2 regions of the Exiguobacterium sp. SH4S7 genome follow, and region 1 is predicted to be linked to the other one. Evidence: a T-box and tRNA genes for the amino acid it is inferred to sense, from the RefSeq annotation. Region 1 holds a T-box; the other holds one or more tRNA genes.
The links. A T-box is a leader RNA that pairs with one kind of tRNA and senses whether it is charged. The one in region 1 lies ahead of argS (arginine--tRNA ligase), so its partner is inferred to be a tRNA-Arg.

Region 1 (10,862 bases):
TGTTGGAATTCCGCAGCTGTTAAGTTTGATGCGGTCAAGAACGTCGTGACGTTGTCGACAATCGGGTCTTCATTCAACTCGTCTGTAAGGGTTGTCAACTCGTCAAGAATCATCGAGTCGGTCAAATCGTTCGTCTCAAACAACAGCACCGCATCGGTCGACGTCTCGCCGAACACATCGTCCCACCGCTCGAGGGCGGCCCGGGATTCGTACGACGTCGGGAGCGCATCGGCGTCCGGGATGTTCAGTTCTAAGTCGCGGACGAACCAAAGGCTCGGCAACAAAAGGAGCAACGCGACGAGCGTCATCACGACCGGACGCTTCATGACGAACCGGGCCAACTTTTGCCAGCGCACTTCAGAGCGCGTCTCGTTCGTTCTGATGAGACGTCCTTTATTGATGGCATCGCCGACGATATAGAGCGCCGACGGCAAGAGCGTGAGCGCCGATAAGACGGCACCCGCGACCGCAATCAAGGCACCGAGCGCGATCGCTTGAAACACATCGACTTGAATGAACAACAGTCCGGCGAGCCCGACGAAGACGCACAGTCCTGAGAACAGGATCGAGCGACCAGCCGTCGCGACCGTCCGGACGATGGCCGCTTCCCGTGACAGTCCTTTGGCGAGCTCTTCACGGTAACGGTTGACGAGCAGGAGCGAGAAGTCGATCCCGAGCGCAATCGCGATCATCGCGACGGCATTCAATACGAAAATCGATAGCTCCATCGTCTGCGTGAAGAAGAAGAGCGATCCCGCCGCGACGATGAACGTGATCAGTCCAACGAATAAGGGCATGAAAGCGGCGAGCGGTGTCCCGAAGACGAGCAGGAGGACGACGAGCGCGACCGGGATCCCGATCAATTCGGCCCGGATCAAGTCATTTTTCGATGCCTCGTTCAAATCTTGGGCAAAGACCGGCTCCCCGGTCAACCGGACTTCCGTGTCCGTATCTCGAATCAATTCAGCACGAACGTCGGCAATCGCCGCCTCGGCCGCTTCCTGGTCCTCGAACTCGAGCACGAAGTACGCGGCGTCACCTGAACGCGCGTCCGGGTTCTCCGCTGGCGTGATGACGCCATCGACGCCTGAAACAGATTCGAGCCGTGTTTTTTGTTCGGCCATGACCGTCTCTAAGTCACCGCCTTCAAGCAAGACGATCATCGAAGCGCCGGCCCGGTCGAACCGATCGTTCAACGTGTCCTCCACTTGCGCGAAGCGACCATCTTGAACCGCAAACCCGTTTCCTCGCAATTCCCCAGGCAACTGCAATCCGAAGTAAATCGAGACCGCTAATAACACAGTCCACACGGCGACCACCCAAAAGCGCCACCGCACCAAATTTTTACCTAACCGTTCCATCCAAGTCCACCCCTCTCCATCTAAGAAGACTGTTCCCGTTTCGCACGAGTTTCATCAAGTCTTCGCAAAAAAATCCTGAACCGTGAGTTCGGTCCAGGAACGTCAACGCTCGAACACTTGTAGCCAACTATGGCAAAATCGTCGAGGCGTCGATAATACGACGAGGCGGTCTCCCGACTCATCAAGCAACATCACTTTCAATAATTCACTTTCGGCACATACGTCAGAAGCAAACAGCAGACGGTCACGCTTGAACAGCTGGAACGACGTCATCGACGTAATCGCTGTCGTCGCACCGACCTGGTCGACGATAACCGTATCATAATCGCCGCCGTAAGGAATCGTCCATCGTTCACCCGCTTCGACCTGCTCGACCATGAATTGCTGATTCAATTCATCGTAAAGCGTGACGAGGCCCGGGGCCGTGAATCGCTCAAAATCATAAATCGGATGATAGGCTAACTCAATGATGGCGCCAAACTCCGGCGTCTCCTCATAGCGGCTATAGCGGAACGTGTGGTCGGTCATGTTTAACGCCACGATGTCAGATTCCGCCGAGTAGAGAAATAAATCATCTCCTCGCCAATGACATAAATTGCTGAACCAATCGTCATGAAACGTTTTTGGGATTGGGTGACACTCCATCATGCCTTGCTTTAAATCAATGACTCCATACGTTTGCATGTCTCGGAACAGCGCGACGGCTTTTTTTCCATGTGGTTCAATATATAGTGCGCAAGGTGCCGATTTCCACTCGAGTTCCCATCTGATTTGGAACGTTTCGTCGAAAAAGACAAATCCGGTTTGCGCCAAATACAACATCCATCCTCCACCGACGCGCTCTAACCATTCAACCGTCTGATGAAACTGATAGTCTGCTACTTGTTTGTACATTTGATCACTTCCTAGTTTCAGCTTAGCAACGACCGAACGGTTTTTCGATTTTGAATGTGTTCACACGACACATTCTCACTCGGTCCGTTTTTGCTGTATACTGGCTGTAGCAAACCTGAATTTAGAAAGGAGAAACCACATGCGCCCACTACAACTGTCTCCCGAGACGGCGGTCGAGCTTGCCAAAAAGTTGAACGTACCGCTTGAAGAACTCATGCATATGCCAAAACATATCCTCGTTCGGAAGATGATGGAGCTTGAAGCATCTAAGACCGAGCCGAACGAAGAAAAGGAGACGGAATGACGTCTCCTTTTTTTGTTACCCTTGTTTATTCTTCCGTTTTTTCGCGACGTACCAGAGTCCAAGGATGGCAAGCGCAGCCCCACCGGCGACGGCGTACTTGCTGTAATCCGGACGGCGTTCTGTCACGACGAGCGTCGACAGCGGCGCGACGGTGAGGTGCCGGTCTTCGACGAGGCGTGGCGCCGTCAAGTTGACGGTATGGTCCTCGACATGAACTTCGAACTTGCCTGCTGGCAGCTTCACGTCGACCGGTACTTCGAGTCCGTTATGGTAGACGAGATGACGCTCGACATAACCTTCGACGTGACGATGAAGTTCGTAGGCGATTATCCCTTCTTCTTCGTCAAAGAAACGTAAGTGCTTTCGAATCTGTTCGGTGTTCTCGAGACGGAACAACGGATACTGTTTGCGTAAGTTGATCAAGCCTTTCACATATTCGACGCTCGGCGTCTCTTGCTCGGCCCGGGTCCAGTCCAATCGGTTGATGACCTCGCCCGATTTGAAACTGTTCTCGTCCCCGTCTTTCGTGCGGAAAAACTCTTGACCGCTGTGAAGGAACGGAATGCCTTGACTGAGCAGGACGATCGTCGTCGCAAGACGATGACGGCGGCGGCGCGTCGTCTCATTGTCGTCAGGACTAGCGGCGGCAAGTTTGTCCCAAAGCGTCAAGTTGTCATGGCATTCGACGTAGTTGACGACTTGGTTCGGCTCATCGGCGAAGCTTTGACTCGTGACCGCACCGGCGATCCCGCGCTTCACGTCAGCCGTCAGCTCGGCGTTGCCGCTGATCCAGCCCGGCAAGTCTTCGATGAACACGTCACCACGGATTCCGTCCCGGATTGCATCGTTGAACTGGGCGATACGTGGCATTTTATGGGCGTTGTGTTGGTTTGCCTTCTTACGAACTGCCAGTGGTGTATCGAGATCCCAGCCTTCTCCGGTGACGAGGATCGAGGGATCGATCCGGTCGAGTGCTTTGCGGACTTGGTTCATCGTCTTGACGTCATGCAGCCCCATCAAATCAAAGCGGAAGCCGTCGATCATAAACTCTTTGGCCCAATACGAGACGCATTCGACGATCAGCTTGCGCATCATCGCCCGCTCTGACGCCGTATCGTTGCCGCACTCCGAGCCGTCGGCAAGCGTCCCGTCCTCGTTCAACCGATAGTAGTAGTCCGGCACGAACTGGCCGAGCGGTGTCGTCAAAGCGTCATACGTATGGTTGAACACGACGTCCATGATGACGCGGATCCCGCGGTCATGGAGCGCTTGAATCATCGCCTTCAATTCGAGGATACGGGCGGCCGGGTCATCCGCTGTCGAGGCGTACGAACCTTCGACCGCGAAATAATGGACCGGGTCATAGCCCCAGTTATAGTTCGACTCGCTTTCCCGCGACTCGTTGACCGAACCGTAGTCAAAGAACGGCATAAGTTGAAGGTGGGTCACGCCGAGCGCTGTGATGTAGTCGAGCGCTGTCGGGTATCCGTTTTTCGTCTTCGTGCCGGCCTCGGTCATCCCGAGGAATTTACCACGGTGCATGACACCGCCATCCGGATGGCTCGTCAAATCTCTCACATGTGCTTCATAAATGACCGCTTCTTGCGAAGAGTGGAAGAGCGGACGTTCTTTGACCCAATGGTCCGGGTTGATTGAAGACGGGTCGAGCAGGCAGCCCCGCTTCCCGTTGACGCCGACGACTTTCGCATACGGATCGAGGGATTCGATGCGTTTGCCGTCAACGATTGCCTCGAACACGTAAAACTGACCTTCGAATTGCGCCCGGTCAAGCTCGACCATCCATGTCCCTTTTTCGGCCCGTTTGAGCTCGATGCGATCAAACTTACGCGCCCGCGCCGTACGATAAAGCTTCACTGTCATTTGCTCGGCTACCGGCGACCACACCCGCAGACGGATGAGTTCACTTTTAAACGTCACCCCAAGGTCTTTTCCATGATATGCAACGTGATCCAAGTCTACATTTGTCTGTCTATCGATTGTATGTTCCATCGTTTCACTCCTTCACTGCTTCAAATCTGCTATCATTATAACAAAACCCATACAAAGGATGGATGAAACATGGCAAAAGACAATTCTTTTGATATCGTGTCAGAAATGAACCTCGAAGAAGTGAAAAACGCGATCCAAATCGCCGAAAAAGAAATTTTGAACCGTTACGACTTTAAAGGGTCGAAGAGTGAGATGTCACTCGATAACGGTGACCTCGTCCTCGTCTCAGATGACGATTACAAACTCGAACAATTAAAAGACGTCATGATCTCGAAGTTGATCAAGCGCGGCGTGCCGACGAAAAACCTCGACTATCAAAAAATCGAACGCGCACTCGGCGGTACCGTCCGTCAACGTGTCAAGTTGAAGAGCGGAATCGACAAAGACGATGCCAAGAAGATCAACAACGCCATCAAAGAGTCGAAGTTGAAAGTGAAATCGCAAATTCAAGACGATCAAATTCGTGTGACGGCCAAGTCACGGGATGACCTACAAGCGGTCATGCAACTCGTCCGTGAGCTCGAGTTATCGGTCGATGCCCAGTTCACGAACTACCGATGAAACTCGCCATCATCAGTGACCCGCACGGTTCGTTTGATGATTTGAAAGCCGTCCTCAAGGCGGTCAGGCGCGAGACCGAGCACATCCTCTGCCTCGGCGACTTGTACGAGTGCCATATCGGCAAAAAACGGCGCAACGAACGGTTTCATGACGTCTCTGACGTCATGACGTTTGACGAGCAGTATGAGGCGCTCTTGACGTTCCCGAGCCTGCGCGGCAACCAAGAAGAACGGATTGACGAAGTGCTCATCGTGTCGCACCCTGTCAAGACCCGCATCTCATTATTGCCTGAACAGACGACACTCGATGAGGCGCTGTTCTTACATGGTCACCAAATCGAGTGGAGCGCCGACTGGGAGCCGATCGTCGAAAAAGGCAAGTACCCGCTCGTCTTCATCGGGCATAGTCATATTCCGGGCATCTACCGGAAAGGCCGCTCGATTCCCTGGGAAATCGGGACACCGTTCAAGTTGAAGAAGAAGCGCTACGTCATCAACGTCGGCGCCGTCATCTTCGACCGGGAATGGTGTCTGTATGATACGAAGACGCGAACAGTTACGCGGATGAAAGCATAAAAACACTCCGAACGCATGCGAACTGCACCTTTGATTGTTAGACACATCTAACAATCAAAGGTGCAGTTCATTTTAAGGATGATTTATTTTACTTGTACATTTTCCCAACCCTCTTGAGTATGTGCTCGGATAATCTTACCTTCATTAGAAATAAAAGTTACATTCTTTCCATCAATTTTATATGTCGTTTTAGGATATGTTATTTTTAATTTGTCATACTCAGGGTGATCGTACATAAAATCATAGCCAAACTCTATAAGTGGTGCTACGTCTTTTATTTCATCGTACAACCACTCATGATTTTCTTCATATTGATTTGCTAGTTCTCTCTGTTGACGTTCCAATTTGTATATTTCGTCTTTGGTCATCGTCATAGATTCAGTTGACACTTGTTTTGTATGTTGAATTTTCATTTCACTATACTCATTGATCAGGGTCGGAACGATTGCAACTACAAGTACAATAAATATCAATAAACCTGTGTATGTCGCCTTCTTACTCTTTTTTTGAAGTACTTTTTTCATATGGTTCTCTCCTTGTACGTGCACTTACGAACGAAGTATTTCGTTTCGGAGAAAAGCACTCGGCCAATCGTCAACCGAACCGAACATCGCAATACGAATAGACCCGAAAATGCGTTCCAACTATGTTTTAATATCTTCTCAAGCATTCTTCTATCCCTCTCCTCAATCGAGTTAACTTATCGGTGAATAAATCACGTTAAGAGCTGAATCAAAGTAAACCGATACACTAACTTTCGACATTTGGAAAGGATTGCCTTTAGAAGAAGTCGTTTATTAACGATGTCGTGCGCCAACTTAGAATGGCACAATATATGCCACTTTTGATGACATCATGAAAACGCTAGGTTTTATCTGGTCTATCATAGAAAGTGATAGTAATTGCACCTTATACTCTTTGAACCTTTATCTCTTCCATACTATTAAAAACAAGATCAAGATGCTTGAAGAAAATCCCATCTCAAAAATAATATGATAATATTTCAAACGAAGGATAAAATGGTATTTTTCTACAGGAGGAAATTGATTTGAACATTGAGAAGGAACTTTACGACGCTACTGTAGCATTTATCAAACAACGATACCCTGTCGGTTGGGGCGGTGCTGCAGCTATGTATACGGATCAAGGTGATGTGCTAATAAGCGTATCGCCAGAAGTTATTAACGCTTCAACCGAATTATGTATGGAGACTGGGGCAATCCTAGAAGCTCATAAGCTAAACTCTAAAGTGACTCATTCGATATGCGTCGTTCGTGATGATGAAAACGCTAACTTCAAAGTGCTCACACCATGCGGCGTCTGCCAAGAAAGACTTTATTACTGGGGTTCACAAGTAAAGGCGGCAATAACTTCAGACAAGAACGAATTAATCTACAAAAAATTAGAAGAAATCCAGCCTTTCCATTGGACAAAAGCATACCTTGAGATTGGAATGGAAATCGAAAAAAGATTGTGAAAAAGGGATGAATTCATCCCTTTTTCACGTTTATATAGATGATTACAATGCAAGATGAATCAAGGCAAAATTAAAACTGAGCCCGGTGTAGTACCGGACCCAGTTCGTTCACGCAGCCTAAATGAAATAACCGTGTCTAACTTTCAGGGGTCACTTCAGCGTTCGGAATGTTTTTATTTACATTTCTTCTGGAGCTTGGACACCGATTAAACGGAGTCCTTCCGTCAAGACGATCGTCACGGCTTTGACGAGCGCGAGACGCGATTGTTTGCCCGCATCTTCTTCAAGCACACGGACGTGGCCATAATACTTGTTGAACGATTGCGCCAAGTCGAGGACATAACGGCTGATGATCGACGGCTCACGGCGCTCATGAGCACGCGTGATGACGTGTGGGAACGCGTTGAGCATCGTCACGACGCCCCACGTGTGGTCGTCGTTCGCACCTGCGAACGTCGAACCGTCGTAGTTGCCTTTACGGAGGAGCGAGTTCGCCCGTGCGTTCGTGTACTGCACGTAAGGTCCCGTCTCCCCTTCGAACTTGAGCATGCTGTCGAGGTCGAACTCGATGTTGTTGATGCGCTCATTCTTCAAATCGTGGAAGATGACGGCGCCGACGCCGACCATACGAGCCACGTTCTCTGCGTTTGGAAGCTCAGGGTTCTTCTGTTCGATGTTCGCTTGCGCTTTCTCGATCGCTTCTTTCAATACTTCTTCAAGTAGGACGATGCGGCCTTTACGTGTCGACATCTTCTTCCCTTCTTGCAAGATCAAGCCGAACGGTACGTGGTGCATGCCGTCGACGAAGTCGTAACCGAGCTTGCGGAGTACCGAGAACAACTGTTTGAAGTGGAGCGCCTGCTCGCCACCGACGACGTAGTTCGCTTGGACGAATTTGTACGTCTCATGACGATAGACGGCCGCAGCCAAATCACGTGTCGCGTAAAGCGTCGCGCCGTCTTTCTTTGTGATCAGGCAAGGTGGCAAGTTCTCGTCTTCAAGCGAGACGACCATCGCCCCTTCACTCTCGACGAGCAGGTTCTTCTCTTCGAGCATGGCGACGATCCGGTCCATCTTGTCGTTGTAGAACGCTTCACCGTGGAAGCTGTCAAACTCGACACCGAGGAGATCGTATACTTTTTGGAACTCTTTGAGCGACTCGTCACGGAACCACGTCCACAGTTCGGTCGCTTCAACGTTACCGTCCTCGAGCTTTTTGAACCAAGCACGGCCCTCGTCTTCAAGCTCAGGCTGAGTTTTCACTTCTTCATGGAAGTGAACGTATAGCTTTAAGAGCTCAGCGATCGGATTTGCCCGGACCGCTTCCTCATCGCCCCACTTCTTATAAGCGACCATGAGTTTCCCGAATTGTGTACCCCAGTCGCCGAGGTGGTTGACACCGACGACGTTGTAGCCGTTTTTGCGAGCGATCTGGTTGATGGCGTTACCGATGACCGTCGAGCGCAAGTGTCCCATCGAGAACGGTTTGGCGATGTTAGGTGACGAGAAGTCCGTGACAATCGTCTCGTTGCGTGTCGCATGCGTCGCGTAATCCGCTTGCTCGTCGAGAACCGTGTTAATGATTTCCTGCGAGACGACGTCACGGCTCAAGAAGACGTTCACATATGGACCGGCCGCTTCAACTTTTGTGAACAGTTCGTCGTTCAATTCACCGGCGATGTCAGTCGCAATCATGACCGGCGCTTTCCGGTACGCCTTGGCGAGTTGGAAGCATGGGAACGCGAGATCCCCGTGCGCCTCATGTTTTGGTTTTTCAATCAATGCCTCAATCTGGTCGAGCGTGAGTTCGTCACCGATGACACGTGACAGAGCCTCCGCATACTTGCGTTCATAACTCATGTAAATTTCCTCCTTCAAATCTAGTCATAAAAAAAACGCCCTTTGCACAGATGCAAAGAGACGGGTTGGCCCGCGGTACCACTCTTCTTGCCTGCTTTACACAGACCACTTTAACGGTGATAACGGGGGGCCCCCGGCTACGCCTACTCGCTTCGGATAGCATCTCAAAAGTGCGTTTCGCGATGTTTGTCAGCCTAGGCTCTCACCAATCCCTAGGTCGCTTTGTTGACTAAACGATCGTTACTCTCTTTTTCATCGACTTTCGTCTATGTGGTTGAAAAGCAACTTCATTATAGAGGATATTTGATGTAGACTCAATGCTAGAATTCAGCCATTATGATGAATAGGCAGGACTTGGGCGCAACCGTGCCGAATCTCCTACCATACATATGAGAAGACTTTTCCCACACAGGAGGGAACTATGAATCATTTTCGCAAAATGTCCGTCCTCGGTTGGAGCATTTGGAGTTTGATCGTTTTACTGACCATCACCTTGTTTACAACCGGTGTTCTTGATATTCCGGCGATCGAGCCGCTTCCGTTCATCTTGATCGCGCTGCTCGTCGTCATTTTCCAAATGGACTCGATTGAACGAAAAGGCATTTATTTCACGTTTTCAGAAAGCATCGTCCTCATCATCTTTTTATTCTTTGATTTTGAGACGGCGCTCCTCGTCAACCAAATCGGACTTCTCGTCTTTCAGTTCGCCAACCTAAAACCGCGCGTCGCGCTCCGCCGCTTTCGGTTCACTTATCCTTGGAACGCGATCACGTCATTTTTAGAAATCGCCATCCCGGCAAGTGTTTACTTGGCCCTCGGAGGTGAAACTGGTCTTGGCTTCTATTCGCAGGATTCGTTCGTTCCGCTCGTCGGTCTGATCATTGCCATCATTTTGAACACGGTCGTCCAGAAGTATCAGGTCGGCTGGTGGTTCCGCGTCGATATCCCGGTCCGTGATTTTTTGAGCATCGCGTTTTACACATACATCGTCAGTTTGGTCTTCATCTTCGCCGCGTCGTTCTTCCGTGAGACGAACTTGCTCGTCGTCAGCAGCATCGCGGCCGCCCTCACGTTCTTTATTAAGCGGTTGATGATTCAAAAAGGGCGCCAAGACGCGTTCAAGTCATTGATCGAACAGTACGATGAAGCGAAAGAGGCCGTCTCCCTGTCTCAAAGCGAGGCCCAGGCGATTGAAGTGTTCTTGAGTCAATGTGAGCGCCTCAACCAATATGATAAAGGGTTTGTCGAGTTCGTCCTGTTCGACCGAACGCTCTATTTCGATTTGTTGACGCGACAGCCGATCGACCGTCCGCTCGTCTTCGACTTGATGGAAGCGCGCCATCCACACGCCAAGTCTGTCGATTATGAGATGCGCTTCGAATGGGACGCAGCGTTGTCAGATGCGTTTCATGACGATTACCACAGCTTCATCTCGGTCCAGTCAGAAGAGATTGACGGGATTCGCACACGTATCGTCATGATCGGTGAACACGTCTATGGCTATCCGCCCATCATTCAAAACGAGATGGTAAAACTGTTGAAATCGTTCAACCGAACGATCAGCCGATGCCACGAACGCGACCGCCTATACACGGAAAGCCGCACCGATAGCTTGACGCTGCTCGCCAATGCGCGCGCGTTCTACGAGTATGGGATTCAACAAATCTCGGACGGCTCGATGTACCCGATCTCGGTCGCGATGCTCGACATCGACTTCTTTAAAAAAATCAATGACACGCACGGTCACCAAGTCGGAGACAGCGTGCTCCAAGAGTTCGGGCGGCGAATCCGGCAAATGCTCCGGACCGATGACTTTGCGG
Region 2 (10,862 bases), on a different contig from region 1:
CAGTACTGTTGCCGCAGCTGATCGATGTCATCAGTTCGGTCCGTCCGAAGATCGCGGTCGCGATCGACACGCGCACGCCGGACTTCATCGATAGCTTGTTCATCGTCATCGATGATCTCGAACAAAAGAACGTGCACCCGCATCTGCTCTATCTCGACACACGGGACGACGTGCTCGTCCGTCGTTATAAAGAGACGCGCCGGTCGCATCCGCTCGCCCCGGAAGACGCACCACTCGTCGGCATCAAGATGGAGCGCTCGCTGCTCGAAGGGTTCCGTGACCGGGCCCACACGCTCTACGATACGAGCGACTTGAAGCCACAAATGCTCAAAGACCGGATCTTGCTCCAGTTCAACGAGGAACGGATCCCGTTCACCGTCAACTTCATGTCGTTCGGCTTTAAGCACGGCGTGCCGCTCGACATCGACTTGTTGTTCGACGTCCGCTTCATCACGAACCCGTTCTACATCCCGGAGCTAAGGCCTCTCACCGGACAGACGGAAGAAGTTCAAAATTACGTCATGTCGCATCCTGAGGCGCGGGCGTTCTATAAAAAAGTGATCGATATGCTCGAGTTCCTGTTGCCGCAATATAAGCGGGAAGGGAAAGCGCAAGTCGTCGTCGCTTTCGGTTGCACGGGCGGGAAACACCGCTCGATCACGTTCGCTGAAAAAGTATCGGCCCATTTCGCCGAGCGCTACAACGTCAAGACCGTCCATCGCGACCTCGTCCACGCGACGAAGGAGAAGTAAGATGAGACGCGAGAGAAAAGTTGTCGCCATCGGTGGCGGGACAGGGCTATCGACGCTCGTCCGTGGTCTCAAGCATTATCCGCTCGCGATCACGGCGATTGTCACGGTCGGGGATGACGGCGGCAGCTCGGGACGGCTCCGCGACGAGTTCCACATGCTCCCACCCGGGGATATCCGTAACGTCATCTTGGCGTTGTCTGAAGTCGAGCCGCTCATGGACCGCATCTTACAGTATCGGTTCGACAGCGGTTACGGGCTCGAGGGGCATTCGCTCGGCAACTTGATGTTGACGGCGGCGACACATATTTGTGAAGGATCGTTCGTCAAGGCGATCGACGTGCTGTCGCAACTGTTGAACGCCCAAGGGAAGGTCTTGCCGGTCACGGAGACGCTCATGACGCTCGCCGCTGAATTTGAGGACGGGACGATCGTCAAAGGCGAATCAAAGATCCCGCTCGTCGGAAAAGCGATCAAGCGCATGTTCTTGCTTGAAGAAGGCATCAAGGCAGCACCGGGTGTCGTCGAGGCGATTGAACAGGCGGATGTGATCGTCCTAGGTCCGGGAAGCCTGTATACGAGCATCATTCCGAACTTGTTGATCCCGGAAGTGCGCGACGCCATCGTCCGGGCCGGCGTCCCGATCGTCTATATTTGTAACGTCATGACGCAACCGGGTGAGACGCAAGGCTACGACGCGATGCGGCATTTGAAGTCGGTCGAGGCGTACCTCGGGAAGTCGACGGTCGATACGATCGTCGTCAACAACGAACCGATTGAAGATATTTATTTAGAGCGCTACCTCGAAGACGGATCGGAAGAAGTCCGGTTCGATCGGAAGAAGCTCCGCAACTATGGCACGAACGTGCTCGCCGGGGACATCGTCGACTATAACCGGGACTATATCCGTCACGATTCGGATGCGATTGCCGGGCTCGTCATGCAACGCGTGCTGCGGATCAAGAAACCACGCTCGTACCAGGAGCTTGAACTGAAATAGCAGGAATGGAAAGGAGGGGACCGAGATGAGCTTTGCCTCAGAAGTGAAAAAAGAACTGACGCAACTCGACGTCACCGATGCCGAGGCGAAAGCGGAATTGTCCGCGCTCGTCCGCATGAACGGTGTCATCTCGCTCGCTTTAGGACGGGGGATGACGCTTGACGTCTCGACCGAGAACGCCGCGATCGCGCGCCGCATCTACTCCCTCATGAAACGTCTGTACGACCATCACTTGGATCTGTTCGTCCGGAAGAAAATGCGGTTGAAGAAGAACAACGTCTACATCGTCCGTGTCTCGCAACGTGCCGAGACGATGCTCCGTGACCTAGAGATCCTCGGGGAGAACTATGAGATGATCCGGACACTCAACTCGGATATGACGCGCAACCAGAACCTGGCCCGCGCTTACTTGCGTGGTGCGTTCCTCGCCGGAGGATCGATCAACCATCCGAAGACGTCATCGTACCATCTAGAGGTGTACAGTCTGTATGAGAACCATAACCAGGCGCTCCGTGACCTCGCCAACCGCTTCGGCTTGAACGCAAAGACGCTCGAACGGAAAAAAGGGCATATCCTCTACATCAAAGAGAGCGAGAAAATCTCCGACTTCCTTAAACTGATCGGGGCGACGCGCGGTATGCTCGATTTTGAGGACGCCCGCATCATCAAAGACATGCGCAACTCGGTCAACCGGCTCGTCAACTGTGAGACGGCGAACTTGAACAAGACGGTCGGGGCGGCGCTCCGGCAAGTCGAGAATATCAAGTATCTCGAACGGACGGTCGGGCTTGAAATTTTACCGGTCAAGCTCCGTGAGATCGCCGAGCTTCGGGTCACCCATCAAGACGTATCGCTCCAAGAACTCGGGGAGATGCTCGAGACGGGACCGATTTCGAAGTCGGGCATCAACCACCGGCTTCGCAAAATCGACCAGATTGCGGAGAAAGTTCGCAGCGGCGAAGAAATCGGGTCATCCTGACACCGGTTGCGCCAAAAGCATTCTTCCTATATAATTAGCAATTGTGTATAGGAATTTGAAATGTAAACTAAAGGAGCTTCAACATTATGTCGAATGCAAAGAAAAGACTCTCGCTCACGATTGACGCTGAGCTAGACCGGGTCATCACGGACCGGGCCAAAGAAATCGGGATTCCGAAAAGTGCGCTCGTGACATTCGCGACAAGCCTCTTCCTCAACCAGTTGCGTGCTGAAGAGATGTTGTCGGGCGATACGAACGCGATTTACCAAGTTATCCGTAAAGACTATGAACTGCTCACGAGCGTTGATAATTTAAGCAAATGAGAAAAGGGCTGACCGCGGTCAGCCTTTTTTGGTTGCATCCGTCACGGAAATTTGGAATAGTGGAGTTACTGAATTGGAATGGAGGTCGATCCTATGGGACAAGCGAGCCAACTCTTGCTCATTTTATTATTACAATTACTATTTGTACCGGTGCTCACGCTTCGGACGATCATGCTCGTCAAAGGGAAAACGGTGATTGCGGCCATGTTCGGGACGCTCGAGACGCTCATCTATATCTTCGCGCTCGGTATCGTCTTTCAAGATTTGACGACGCTCGGGATGATCGTGTATGCGGTCGGGTTCGGGCTCGGTATTCTTCTCGGCGGTTTCGTCGAGCGGAAACTTGCGATCGGCTACAACATGATCCAAGTCCACACGCAAGAGTTTCCGGCTGAGCTCATTCAAAAGATGCGCGACAGCGGATACGGTGTGACGCACTATCAAGGCCAAGGCCGTGATGGAACGCGTTATCGTCTTGATGTCTTGGCGGCTCGGACGCGGATGAAAGAATTGCGCCGACTGGTCGAGGAGTATGAACCGAAGGCGTTCCTCGTCGCGTTCGACCCGGTCGATTTCAAAGGTGGATATATGTTGAAAGGGCTACGACGCCCGAAATGAACGGAAGACTCACGAAAGTGGGTCCTTTTTTGTGGAGTGGGGAATAGACAGGGAAAGGAGATGAGTGCGTTGAAGCGAAAAGGGCGATGGGTGTTGGTGATCGGGTTACTGGTAGTCGGGGGAGGATTGCTCGCGATGTCCTTTTGGAAAACAGAATCGTCGCTACGCCCGCCACTGCCGACGGTCCGGGTCGGTTCAGTGACCGCCGAAGTGAGACAGTCGACGTTTTGTTGGTCCGATCAGGGACAAGGGGTATGTGAAGACCACGGGTTACCGGGAGCGGACGACCTGCAGCTCGTCCCGGTCAAACCAGGTGCTGAAATCGACGTGACGTTCCACGCCGAGCCGTCGAACTTTTCATTCAATCAGATTGTCGACGGGGAACTCGTCCCGTCCGAGCAAGTCGTTCCCGATGAACCGGGCGTCTATTTGTTCGAGACGGGCGGGGACTGGGCACAAGGCGACAGCCGTTACGTGTTCGGCGTCAAGGTCGAGGAATAAAAGAGTTGACCTGTCCGTTACGGACGGCTTTAACATAAACGAGAAGGGGGAACGCCAATGATTCAAATCGGAAAAGTTGTCCATCTAACGGGGTTGTCAATTAAAGCGATAAAGTGGTATGAAGCGAAAGGGCTCGTCCAGCCGACTCGTTTAGACAATCAGTATCGGTTATACGGAATAGAAGAAATAAGACGCTTGAACGAAATCAAGTTATTGCGGCAAATAGGCATTTCGCTCGAACAGATTCAGACCGCAGGAAGTGTGAGCGAGTTACTTGAAGGCAGGCTTGATGAAGTCCAACGTGAAATCGAGGCGTTGCGACAAATCGAGCAACAAATCGAATGGATGCAAACAGGAGGGAATCAAATGAATGTTCGCTATGAGACGTGGGAGCAACCTAAAGTTGTGAACGGGTACGTATCCGAACTCACAGCAATCTCGGTCGTATGGGAAAAACTAAATCCAGAGCTGACGACAAACGAATCGTACGGTGTCTGTTTGCCTAAAGAAGAAGCTTATCTGGCCGGCATGACCGAACCCGTACATGGGAAGGGTGCCCGACAAGTCGAATTGTCGGCAGGACGTTACCTGGTCGCAACGGTCGAAGGGGGGATCCAGGCCATTCCATCGACGTACGATCAACTTTTGGCTTTGCCGGATGTGACGTTGCGTGATGCAGTCGATTTTGAGCGCTATATCCATGGGCAAGATGGGGCCGATGATTTGATTGAGATTTGGTTACCGACCCAATAAAAAAAGCGCCTTTCCCGAAGCTGGGAAAGGCGCCTGTGGTTTAACGTGTCATGACTTTATCGATGAGACCGTAGTTGCTCGCCTCATCAGCTGACATGAAGTAGTCGCGCTCTGTGTCGCGCTCGATGACTTCAAGCGGCTGTCCTGTGTTGTCGGACATGATTTGGTTCAACTTCTCACGCATCTTGATGATCCGTTCGGCGTGGATTTTAATGTCCGACGCTTGACCTTGTGTTCCGCCGAGCGGTTGGTGAATCATGATCTCCGCGTTTGGAAGCGCGAAGCGTTTACCTTTTTCACCGGCTTGGAGCAAGAAGGCACCCATCGATGCGGCCATTCCGATACAGATTGTCGATACGTTCGGCTTGATGAAGTTCATCGTGTCGTAGATCGCCATTCCGGAAGTGATCGAGCCACCCGGGCTGTTGATGTAGAGTGAGATGTCCTTATCTGGGTCCTCAGCTGCAAGGAAAAGAAGCTGGGCGACAATCGAGTTGGCGACGTTGTCGTCGATCGCGCTTCCGAGAAGGATGATCCGGTCTTTAAGCAAGCGTGAGTAAATGTCGTACGCGCGTTCCCCGCGACCTGTTTGTTCGATAACTGTTGGAATTAACATTGAATTTGCCTCCTTGTATGTATCGTGTAAACCTATCATAACCGCTATAGTCAATGTTGGTCAAACGATAGTCTTTGTTTCTCACATATTCCACCGTTCGGCCAATTATAAACGACAAAAGAGGCCAGGCATCTGCCTGACCTCTTGATTTGATACACCCGGAGAGATTTGAACTCCCGACACCTGGCACCGGAAACCAGTGCTCTATCCCCTGAGCTACGGGTGCATGTTCTCTGACACGATTTATTATACAATTGTTTTTTTGAAAAAGCAATCCTGTTATCACGTCTTTTTTTGTGAGCGCGTTTGGCGACCATTCGTTACAATTAGAAGTGAGAGGGGTGTGACCGATGCAACGGCAAGAACAGCGTCAACTTCAGAAGCTTCAGCTGACACAAGACATGGTCCGGCGTCTGCCGGTTCTTGAGGCGGACCGGGTCGCGCTCGAGTGGCAGCTCGCCCGGTTGGCTAAACGAAACACGCACGTCACAACGGGCGGTACGGTCGAATGGATTGCGGACGCGGCGGGCGGTTTTGAAGCACGGCTATTTGAACAGATTGACGAAGGAAGCGGGACCGAGGCCCAAAAGCAGCTTCAAAAGCAACTCGTCATGACGCTCGACCATCGCGGGCTACTGCCGGAGACCGATGCCGTCCTCGCAAAGCGATTCGGTGTCGAGATGGCGGACGTCGATTTGGCCCGGCGCGCACTGTTATTTTTAGAGCCGACCGGGATCGGTGCGACTTCAGAACATGACTGCCAATACCGTCACGCGATCGAGCATGACGATCCACACGTGCTCGACGTGTTCGAGGCGTTTGACGCAAAGGTCGAGCATATAGCGGACAAGCTCGGGATGACGACCGAAGAATACGAGCGAATCAGCCGAATCGTCGCCACGCTCCCGAGGACACCGATATTATATGAAGAAACCGAGCATATTCTGCCCGAACTCGAGGTCGTCGTTCAAGACGGGGAACTCATCACGACGTGGTTCAGCCCGATGATTGCCTTAGACGTCGGTTCGGACCGGGAGGCGAAGTGGTGGCAAGAGACGCTCGCGATGCGCGCAGAGACGCTCCGCTCTGTGTGGGCCGTCATCGAGCGACGCCAGGCGGACTGGCTCCGCGGCCAACTCGTCCTGCATCCGCTCACACGAAAAGAAGTCGCCACCGAGATCGGCAAGCATGAGTCGACGGTCGGCCGCGCGATTCAAGGCAAGTACGCCAAGACCGCGGGCGGCGTGATGGAGTGGCGTCACTTCTTCGTCCGCGCCACGTACCACGGCCAAGCCCCGTTCATGATTAAACGGGCGCTCGCCGAGCTGATCCAACAAGAGACGGCGCCTTTGAGCGACCAGGCGCTCACCGAGGAGCTGGCCCGGATCGGTTACACGGTGACGCGGCGAACGGTCGCGAATTATCGTGAGGCGCTAGGTTTTGGCAACTCGCGGGAGCGGGAACGACAGTTATGGAAAGGGGAGACGTGACATGGTACTGACGTTATATCGCCGGGAGAACTGCTCGCTTTGTGAGGAGGCGCTCGTCATGCTCGAATGGCTACAGGAAGATTATCCGTTCGAGCTCGAGCAAATCGACATCACGGGCGACGCGTTGCTTGAAGAAAAATATTTATTTGAGATTCCCGTCGTTGTACATGAAGGAACCCTTATCAGTCAAGGGCGATACGATGATGAGAAAGTTGAAGAATTTGTTAAGTATACGCTTACATCGAAAAAAAACGTTTGAAGGGGTTGCCAGACGGTAAGGTGATTGGTAAGATGAACTCGTAGCGGTGGGACGTAAAAATAAAAGTGGGACAATTTTTGTCCACACTTTAAGTCGAGGGGGAATGAGCATGATCCAGCAACTGATTCAAGTTCAGAAGCAAATCGTCCCTGACCTGCTCGACACGCTCCGACATCGTTATGACATCTTACATTATGTCCGGCTCATGCAGCCAATCGGCCGCCGGACGTTGGCCACAAGCCTCGGGCTGACGGAACGAATCTTAAGACGAGAAGTCGACTTTTTGAAAGACCAAGGTCTTCTCACAGTCGCGACCCAAGGGATCTCACTTACAGAATCGGGCCGAAACGTTCTCAGAGACTTGCACGAGGTCATGGGAGAAATCCTAGGGATTTCACAAATCGCACGAGTTCTCGAGCAAAAACTAGGCGTTCGCCAAGTCGTCATCGTACCGGGAGATTCGGACGAGACGTTCTGGGTCCAGCGAGATATCGGTCGGGCCGCCGTCACGCAACTAAAAGCGCGACTGGCACCTGACGACAATATCATCGCGGTCACAGGCGGGACGACGATGGCATCGGTTGCGGCAATGATGTCGCCCGATAAAAAAGAACGACCGATGCATTTCGTGCCGGCACGCGGCGGACTCGGCGAAACGCTCGAGTTACAGGCGAACACCGTCTGTTCTCGGATGGCGGACCGGGCCCACGCCGACTATCATTTACTCCACATTCCGGATGAGGTTTCACAAAAGACGTTTGAACGGATGGTGGAGGAACCAAGCATAAAAAATGTGCTGGAAATGATTAGAGCGGCTCGAATAGTGGTACATGGAATTGGTGAGGCCGAAACGATGGCAAAACGTCGTCACGCCACACCGGAGCATTTGCGGATGATCGAACGGCACGAAGCCGTCGCCGAAGCGTTCGGATATTATTTCAACGCAGAAGGCGAAATCGTTCATCGGGTCAAGACGGTCGGCATCCAATTAGAGGAGCTCGACGACATGGACACCGTCATCGCCGTCGCCGGAGGAAAGTCAAAGGCACAAGCGATTGCCGCATATGCGAAACATAGGCCGAACATCATCCTCGTCACAGACGAAGGTGCGGCCACAGAATTATTAACTCGTTATTAAAGAGTTGACCCCCGTTGGCTCTTCTAATAAATAGCTTCTACCCTAAGGAGGAAATTAACTATGACAGTAAAAGTTGGTATTAACGGTTTTGGACGTATTGGTCGCTTGGCATTCCGCGAGATCTTGAAGAGTGAAGGCGTCGAGGTTGTTGCAATCAACGACTTGACTGACACGAAGATGCTTGCTCACCTTCTCAAATATGACACGACACAAGGTCGTTTCGACGGAGAAGTTGAAGTACACGACGGTCACTTCCTCGTAAACGGCGAGAAAATCGTTACACTTGCTAACCGTAACCCAGAAGAACTTCCATGGGGCGAGCTCGGTGTTGACATCGTTCTCGAATGTACTGGATTCTTCACAGACAAAGAAAAAGCGGAGCTTCATTTGAAAGCTGGCGCGAAAAAAGTTGTGATCTCGGCTCCGGCTACAGGTGACATGAAGACAGTTGTTTACAACACGAACCACGAAATCCTTGACGGTTCTGAGACAGTAATCTCTGGTGCTTCTTGTACAACAAACTGCTTGGCGCCAATGGCGAAAGTTCTCCAAGATCAGTTCGGAATCATCGAAGGTCTCATGACAACAATCCACGCTTACACTGGCGACCAAAACACACTCGACGCTCCACACCCTAAAGGTGACTTCCGTCGTGCACGTGCGGCAGCAGCGAACATCGTACCGAACACAACTGGTGCGGCTAAAGCGATCGGCCTTGTTATCCCAGAACTTCAAGGTAAACTTGACGGCGCAGCACAACGTGTACCAGTCGCAACTGGTTCATTGACTGAGCTCGTAACAGTTCTCGAGAAAACAGTTTCTGTTGACGAAATCAACGCAGCAATGAAAAAAGCAGCGAACGAGTCATTCGGTTACACTGAAGACCAAATCGTATCTTCTGACGTCGTCGGAATCACTTACGGTTCACTCTTCGATGCGACACAAACGAAAGTCATGACAGTCGGCGACAAGCAACTCGTTAAAACAGTTGCATGGTACGACAACGAAATGTCATACACTGCACAATTGGTTCGCACACTCAAGCACTTTGCTGAAATCGCGAAGTAAGTTCGTGAACTAAATAGAACCAAATAGGAGCGGAAACAAGAGATTGTTCTCCGCTCTATTTATGAAATTTAAACGCACGACATATGGAGGCGAAGTTTATGAACAAAAAGTCTATTCGTGACATCGATGTAAAAGGGAAGCGCGTCTTTTGCCGCGTTGACTTCAACGTTCCAACTAAAGATGGCGTCATTCAAGACGAGACGCGGATCCAAGCAGCTATTCCGACGATCAAGCATTTGATCGACGGCGGCGCGAAAGTCATTTTGGCGAGCCACCTCGGCCGTCCAGGCGGCGAGAAGAACGAAAAATACTCGCTCGCACCGGTTGCAAAACGTCTAGGTGAGCTTCTCGGCAAAGACGTACCGCTCGCTGAAGAGGCGTACGGTCCAGTTGCAGAAGAAGCCGTTTCAAAACTTGGTGAAGGTGACGTCGTCGTTCTCGAAAACGTCCGTTTCTATCCTGGTGAAACGAAAAATGATCCAGAACTCGCTAAAGGCTTTGCGGCGCTCGCTGACGTCTTCGTCAACGACGCGTTCGGTGCGGCTCACCGTGCCCATGCCTCGACGGAAGGGATCGCGCAAAACGTCGACACGGCGGTTGCTGGTTTATTGATGGAGAAAGAACTTGAAGTGCTCGGCAAAGCGCTCTCGAACCCGGATCGCCCGTTCACGGCTATCATCGGCGGTTCGAAAGTTGCTGACAAGATCGGGGTCATCGACCACCTTCTCGACATCGTTGACACGCTCATCATCGGTGGCGGACTCTCGTACACGTTCTCGAAAGCACTCGGGAACGAAGTCGGAACGTCACTCCTTGAAGAAGACAAGCTCGACCTCGCTCGTGAGTTCATGAAAAAAGCAGAAGACAAAGGCGTGAAGTTCTTGTTGCCGGTCGACGCTGTGATTGCGAAAGAATTCGGCGAAGAAACATACGTCGGACCAGTCGATATCGACTCGATCCCTGCGGATCACATGGGTCTCGACATCGGACCGAAGACGGTCGAAATTTACGCGGAAGCGATTCGCGAATCGAAACTTGTCGTTTGGAACGGACCGATGGGCGTATTCGAACTCGATAAATACGCTAACGGAACGAAAGGTGTCGCTCAAGCACTCGCAGACAGCGACGCGTATTCAATCATCGGTGGTGGCGACTCAGCCGCGGCAGCAGCCAAGTTCGGCCTTGCTGACAAGATGAGTCACATCTCAACTGGTGGCGGCGCTTCACTCGAATTCATGGAAGGCAAGAAACTTCCAGGCGTCGAAGCGTTGAACGACAAGTAAAACTGAGGAGGATTATCGATGCGTAAACCGATTATTGCAGGTAACTGGAAAATGAATAAAACACTCTCGGAAGCGGTCGCTTTCG

Region 2: it encodes a tRNA-Arg, which carries the amino acid that the T-box ahead of argS (arginine--tRNA ligase) is inferred to sense. The anticodon was not compared.

The regions. Positions count from the first base shown of each region.
Region 1 is NZ_SJUT01000006.1:172,824-183,685, reverse strand. It holds gene EVJ29_RS12160 (MMPL family transporter) at 1-1,361, opposite strand, end outside; gene EVJ29_RS12155 (hypothetical protein) at 1,464-2,255, opposite strand; gene EVJ29_RS12150 (YycC family protein) at 2,395-2,559, shown strand; gene pulA (type I pullulanase) at 2,575-4,569, opposite strand; gene EVJ29_RS12140 (YajQ family cyclic di-GMP-binding protein) at 4,639-5,130, shown strand; gene EVJ29_RS12135 (metallophosphoesterase family protein) at 5,127-5,705, shown strand; gene EVJ29_RS12130 (hypothetical protein) at 5,789-6,229, opposite strand; gene EVJ29_RS12125 (cytidine deaminase) at 6,754-7,182, shown strand; gene argS (arginine--tRNA ligase) at 7,360-9,042, opposite strand; T-box leader at 9,096-9,307, opposite strand; gene EVJ29_RS12115 (GGDEF domain-containing protein) at 9,464-10,862, shown strand, end outside.
Region 2 is NZ_SJUT01000001.1:281,518-292,379, forward strand. It holds gene rapZ (RNase adapter RapZ) at 1-752, shown strand, start outside; gene EVJ29_RS01395 (gluconeogenesis factor YvcK family protein) at 754-1,749, shown strand; gene whiA (DNA-binding protein WhiA) at 1,775-2,728, shown strand; gene EVJ29_RS01405 (hypothetical protein) at 2,815-3,051, shown strand; gene EVJ29_RS01410 (DUF2179 domain-containing protein) at 3,145-3,669, shown strand; gene EVJ29_RS01415 (hypothetical protein) at 3,730-4,170, shown strand; gene EVJ29_RS01420 (MerR family transcriptional regulator) at 4,228-4,923, shown strand; gene clpP (ATP-dependent Clp endopeptidase proteolytic subunit ClpP) at 4,964-5,578, opposite strand; tRNA gene EVJ29_RS01430 (tRNA-Arg) at 5,693-5,765, opposite strand; gene EVJ29_RS01435 (RNA polymerase factor sigma-54) at 5,890-7,029, shown strand; gene EVJ29_RS01440 (glutaredoxin family protein) at 7,031-7,288, shown strand; gene EVJ29_RS01445 (sugar-binding transcriptional regulator) at 7,401-8,426, shown strand; gene gap (type I glyceraldehyde-3-phosphate dehydrogenase) at 8,487-9,494, shown strand; gene EVJ29_RS01455 (phosphoglycerate kinase) at 9,593-10,777, shown strand; gene tpiA (triose-phosphate isomerase) at 10,796-10,862, shown strand, end outside.